Linked DNA regions of Acetivibrio cellulolyticus CD2. The protein of the gene in region 1 interacts with the protein of each later gene in a pairwise test. Links are inferred from orthologs where the notes say so. Each region holds a gene or a part of one and is shown in the gene's direction. Other genes may lie near its edges.

Region 1 (3,105 bases):
AATTGCAGGAAAGATTACTTTTGTTCAGAATATATTAAAGAGTATGGAAAAGGCTGGCTTAAGAGTAAACGGTTTTGTTGTGGAAGCTTTGGCTTCTGCAGAAATTGTGCTTACTCCGGAAGAAAAAGAGATGGGAGTTATACTTATTGACATTGGCGGCAGTATTACCAATGTATCTGTTATCAAGAATAAGCGTTTGGTCTTTTATGATGCAATTCCTGTCGGTGGAGACCATATTTCCAATGATATTTCCATAGGGCTGAGAATTCCTCATCAGGAGGCGGAAAAGCTTAAGCGGGAATATGAGCTTGCTCTTACATCTTTGATTAAGAATGACCATGAGATTACTGTAAATGAGATAAATGAGAATAGAAAGATAAACATAAAGGTTTCAGAAGTAATTGAAATAATCGAAGCAAGAGTGCATGAGATTTTTTCAATTTGCAGGGAACAACTTAAAGAGGCTAATGTTTTGGAAGGCTTTGGCAAGGGCATTGTCTTGTCGGGCGGAGGTATTTCCTATATTGATGGAAATATGCAGCTTGCGTATGAAGTGTTTGATTTGCCTGTTAGAGTGGCATCATATAATGTTTCAAATGTAACAAAGCCTGAATTTTTAATATCGGTTGGGACTGCAAAATATATTGTAAATAGGTTTGGTGCAAGCAATACAGGTTGTGAAGTCAAAAAGCAAAAAAAGAATAAGGGAAAAAATACTGGTGGATTCTTTAGAAAATTAGCAAATCTTTTTAATGGTTTGTTTTAACATTTTAGTTCTTTTTTTCGTTGTACAATGGTATGGACTTAGTTTATAATTGACGTATAAATCTTTAGCCTGCAAGTTTTGCTAAAGGTTTTAAACTTATTAAAAACATCCTTGCACAAATCCAAATATTAATATATTATTAAATATTGAGAGAATAGGATTGACAAATGTAAATATAACTGTAACTGATGAAAATTACTATAAATGTTATACAGGATATTTCGGGAACAGATTTTGTCTATTAGTGTTGTGTTATTACAAAAGAATAAGGAGGGGGACTTACATTGTTGGAATTTGATATTGATCTTGAACAATTTGCCCAGATAAGGGTTATAGGTGTTGGCGGTGGCGGTAACAATGCTGTAAATAGAATGATAACTGCAGGACTTCGTGGGGTTGAATTTGTAGCTGTAAATACTGATAAACAGGCTTTATTTTTGTCAAAGGCAAATACTAAAATCCAGATAGGGGACAAGCTTACAAAAGGTCTTGGAGCAGGTGCAAACCCTGAAATTGGAGAAAAAGCTGCAAATGAAAGCAAGGATGAAATAGCACAGTCTATAAAGGGTGCTGATATGGTTTTCGTTACTGCCGGTATGGGTGGCGGAACAGGAACAGGAGCAGCTCCTGTAGTTGCTTCGGTAGCAAAGGAAATGGGAATACTTACAGTTGGCGTTGTAACTAAGCCGTTTATGTTTGAAGGAAGAAAAAGAATGCAGCATGCGGAGAGAGGCGTTGAGACTCTCAAAGGAGTAGTTGATACATTAGTTACAATACCAAACGACAGGCTACTTCAGGTTGCAGAAAAGAAGACTTCTATAGTGGATGCCTTCAGAATTGCAGATGACATATTAAGACAGGGTGTACAGGGTATATCCGACCTGATTGCAGTACCAGGACTTGTAAATCTTGACTTTGCAGATGTTAAGACTATTATGCTGGATACTGGTTTGGCACATATGGGTATTGGAAGAGCATCAGGGGAAAATAGAGCGGAAGAGGCTGCAAAACAGGCTATCCTAAGTCCTTTGCTTGAAACTTCAATTGAAGGTGCTCGCGGGGTTCTTTTAAATATTACTGGTGGACCTGACCTTGGACTTTTTGAAGTTAATACTGCTGCAGAACTTGTGCAAAAATCAGCAGATCCTGATGCAAATATTATCTTTGGTGCGGTTATTGACGAGAATTTGAAGGATGAACTTTTAATTACCGTTATAGCGACCGGATTTGACAAGGTTCCGGTTTTAAGAAAAACTGAAAAAGTTGTTGAGAAAGTTGCTGTGACAAGTACTAGAACTACAGAGAAAATTCCAGAGCCTCAGCCTGTTTCAGATGAACTGGAAATTCCAACTTTCCTTAGAAGGAATAGATTTAAATAAGTGTTGTGTATAATACCTAAATAGGTTTTATTACAAAGGCCCTAGAGCATATTTGATATGCTTTAGGGCTTTTTCCATTTAGCCTCTTTAAGTGAAATGAAAGAGTGAAAAACTGAGGGACTCGCTGCCCCGAGGTTTTTATTTTTTAACGTTAAAAAGCACTAGATTTTTGTCATACGAAAAATTTTTCTGCAGTGAGGTTTTGACAAATTATATGTTAATTAATTTGTATAATTAATAATAAAAATACATGCTTATGCATATAAGTTAATAAGGTATGCAATTAGTTGAGGTTTTATGTTACTTGAAGCAGGTTAACAAAGGGTAAGCCATTTCTTACTTACAGGGGGGAAAAGAGTGGAGATATTTCTTGATGTACTTTTACTTGAAAACATAGTAATGAACTATTTGATTCTTCTAATGACTGCTAAATTTTCTAAAAATAAAATATCCCATTTGAGGCTATTTCTAGGTGCCACAGTTGGAGCTCTTTATGTTGCAATCCTGGTTGTTTTTCCAAGCTTGAAGGGGTATTATACTACAATTGCTAAAATTGCTCTATCATTTGCAATTGTTGCAATTGCCTTTTCATTCGAACGGTTTGGTGCATTTTTCAAGACGCTGGCGATTTTTTATATATCTACATTCATTTTTGCAGGAGCAGGTTTTGCCTTCCTCTATTTTAACCAGAGCGGAGGTTTTGTGAGAAATGGGTTTTTCTATGTTTACTGGAATTCGAAGTGGACTGTGATGCTTTTAGGAATTGCTACAGCGGGAATCATAGTTAAAATATTCTGGGATATCATACAGGGCAGATTGGTGAGGGATAGGCTGCTTATACCTCTAAAAGTTGCATTTGAGAATGGAGCAATAGACCTGTCTGCATTAGTGGATACCGGTAATGCTTTGTATGATCCGCTGACGCATGTGCCTGTAGTTGTAGTTGAATTTAATGCAATA
Region 2 (3,205 bases), on another replicon or contig:
ATGAGCAAAATTCCGGAATCTGCAGCCTGTAATGAGAGTGTCAACCTTGCTAAAAGGTATGGACACTCTGCCAGCAGCAGGTACGTTAATGCTATGCTTAGAAATGTAGCAAGGTCAAAGAATAAGATAGTTTATCCCGACAGAAACAAAGATTTGATCTCATATCTGTCTATAAAATACTCACATCCTGACTGGATGGTCAAAAAATGGCTGGACCGTTTTGGGGAAAGCTTTACAGAGGAGCTTCTAAAGAGTAATAATGAAACTGCACCATTAACTGTTAGAGTAAATTCTTTAAAGACTACTAGAGAAGAACTTGAAAATACCCTTAAAAAAGAAGGGTTTGAAACTGAATCAGCCAAATACATTGAAAATGCTTTGACAATAAATAATCCATCTTCTCTTACAAAGATGGAGGCGTTTGTTAAAGGCTTTTTTCAGGTTCAGGATGAAAGTTCAATGATGGTCGGAAGGATTTTCGATCCTAAGCCGGGGGAATTTATTGTGGATGTATGCAGTGCTCCTGGAGGTAAAACTACTCATATTGCAGAGCTTATGGGAAATAGGGGACAGATTATAGCTAGAGATATTCACGAACACAAAATAAGATTGATAAACGAAGCTTCAAGCAGGTTGGGCATAGATATAATAAAGGCCGAAATTTTTGATGCATCAGAACAAGATGCAAGTTTGACGGACAAGGCTGACCGTGTTTTAGTTGATGCGCCATGCACTGGACTTGGTATTATACGAAGAAAACCGGATATAAAGTGGGCGAGAAACTCAAACGATTTAAACGAGATAGTAAAACTTCAGGAGAAAATACTTAATGCTTCTTCGAAGTATGTAAAGCCTGGAGGAGTATTGGTTTATAGTACATGTACCATAGAACCTCAAGAAAATGAGGAAATGGTTAAAAAATTCTTAAAAGACAATAAGGAATATACAATGGAAGATATATCGAAGCAACTGCCGGATGGATTAGTAAAAGATACAACAAAAGATGGATATATTCAGTTGTACACTAATAGGGACGGTATTGATGGATTTTTTATCTCTAAAATGAGGAAAAGGAGCTAAGCTTATGGACGGGAAGGTTGACCTTCTTAATCTTACAATTGAAGAGTTGGAGAATTTTTTTCTGGAAATGGGACAGCAGAAGTTTCGTGCAAAGCAGGTTTTTCAGTGGGTCAACAAGGGTGTTAAAGATATAGATGAAATGACTAATCTTTCAAAAGATATAAGAGAGAGTCTTAGGGCTTCAGCATATATAAATAAGCTTGAAGTTGTTGAAAAGTTTGTATCAAAGATAGATGGTACGACAAAATATCTTTTTAAACTTATAGATGGGAATATAGTAGAAAGTGTATTGATGAAATATGAGCATGGTTTTTCTGTTTGTATTTCTTCACAGGTAGGCTGCAAGATGGGATGTAAATTCTGTGCTTCTACTGGAGTAGGATTTTTACGGAATCTCACTTCAGCTGAAATGTTGGATCAGGTCTTAACTATTCAAAACGATGCAGGAAGTAGAGTGGGAAACGTAGTTGTAATGGGAATTGGAGAACCGTTTGATAACTACGATAACCTCGTAAAGTTTATAAGATTGATAAATCATAAGGATGGTATGAATTTAGGTGCGAGACATATTGCTGTCTCAACCTGCGGTCTTGTACCCGAAATTTTAAAACTATCCAAGGAGAATTTACCTATAACTCTGTCTATTTCGCTACATGCAACTAATGATGAGGCGAGAGAAAAAATTATGCCTGTTAATAAAAGGTATTCTATTGACAAATTGATTGAAGCATGTAAGATATATACAGAGACTACAAGTAGGCGAATAACATTTGAGTATGCCTTGATTGATGGGGTAAATGACCTGATTGAATATGCCCAGCAGCTTTCTAATCTGTTGAAGGGTATGTTATGTCATGTTAATTTAATACCTGTAAATAGCGTTACCAATACTGGTTTTAAAAAGAGCAGTAAGGAAAGAATTTATAAGTTCAAGGAGGTTCTTGAAAAGCGTGGCATTGAGACTACTGTCAGAAGGGAACTTGGTGCTGACATTGATGCAGCTTGTGGTCAGCTTCGAAGAAGCCTTATTGAAGCTGTTAAGGAATAGACGTTTTTCATTGGTATGATTACGCAGTAGTTTAAACTATAAAACATTTTACGTGTTTTCTGGGGAGTGGTATAGTGAGATTTGGAGTGGAAAGCGATAAAGGTAGAGTAAGGGAAATGAATGAGGACAGCTATAAAGTTATTACAGGGAAAGACGGTATACCTGATACCTTTATTGTAGCAGATGGAATGGGTGGACATAACTCGGGAGAACTAGCAAGCCGTATGGCTGTTGACCTTTCTGAAGAGTATTTGCTTAAATACTTACAACCTGATGAAAGTGAAGAAGGCATAGTATCCTTTATTTGCAGCATGATGGAAGAGGTTAACAAAAGTATTTACTTTAAAGCAAAGGAATCAGATGAAAACTATGGTATGGGTACTACTTTTGTTGTCGGTATTCTCTTAAAGGGAAAACTATTTATTGGGCATGTAGGTGATAGCAGAGTGTACCTTATAAGAAATAGTTCACTAGAAAGGCTGACTACTGATCACTCATATATTGAAGAGCTTATAAAAAATGGTTCGCTAACCAGAGAGGAAGCAAGGAACCATCCTAAAAAGAATGTAATAACCAGGGCTTTAGGTTGTGAAGAGAACGTTGCTGTTGATACATATTCAGTTGATGTAAATGATGAAGACATATTTATTTTGTGCACTGATGGATTAACTAATATGTTAAGTGAAGATGAGATGTTATCAATGATAAAAAATAATGATGACCCACAGTATTCATGCAGTGAGTTGGTTAGACTTGCAAATGAAAAAGGTGGAGAGGATAATATAACAGTTATCATTGTAAAAAATTCTTAATCATTCTTAAGCAAACTATTAGCATATATATATCTTTATAGAATATTGTATGTTTTATCCTTTATTTTAAATATGTGAAGTGGGTTTTGATTGAATCTGATCAGATTTAATATCAAAATGCCATAAAAAGAGGTGTTGTTATGGAAGGTCGCATACTTGGTGGAAGGTATGAATTAATAGAGAAAATTGGTGGGGGCGGAATGGCCCTTGTATATAAGGCGAAATGTAAACTTTTAAATAGGTTTGTTGCAATTAAATTGTTAAG

The links.
Region 2: the proteins of ftsZ (region 1) and rlmN interact in binary tests that used the Escherichia coli proteins (3 or more experiments, as listed by UniProt). The link is inferred for Acetivibrio cellulolyticus CD2 from one-to-one orthologs.

What each region holds. Positions count from the first base shown.
Region 1 is NZ_JH556651.1:89,719-92,823, forward strand. Bases 329-3,097 are described here. They hold ftsZ (cell division protein FtsZ), read left to right. Parts: upstream 329-1,050; coding sequence 1,051-2,145; downstream 2,146-3,097. Other genes in these bases: ftsA (cell division protein FtsA), read left to right, coding at 329-766; spoIIGA (sigma-E processing peptidase SpoIIGA), read left to right, coding at 2,503-3,097. Outside these bases: more of ftsA, read left to right, coding at 1-328; more of spoIIGA, read left to right, coding at 3,098-3,105. UniProt on the Escherichia coli protein: Essential cell division protein that forms a contractile ring structure (Z ring) at the future cell division site. The regulation of the ring assembly controls the timing and the location of cell division.
Region 2 is NZ_JH556659.1:1,117,994-1,121,198, reverse strand. What follows is about bases 238-3,106. They hold rlmN (23S rRNA (adenine(2503)-C(2))-methyltransferase RlmN), read left to right. Parts: upstream 238-1,084; coding sequence 1,085-2,128; downstream 2,129-3,106. Other genes in these bases: pknB (Stk1 family PASTA domain-containing Ser/Thr kinase), read left to right, coding at 3,081-3,106; ACECE_RS0224905 (Stp1/IreP family PP2C-type Ser/Thr phosphatase), read left to right, coding at 2,203-2,940; rsmB (16S rRNA (cytosine(967)-C(5))-methyltransferase RsmB), read left to right, coding at 238-1,080. Also shown: more of rsmB, read left to right, coding at 1-237; more of pknB, read left to right, coding at 3,107-3,205.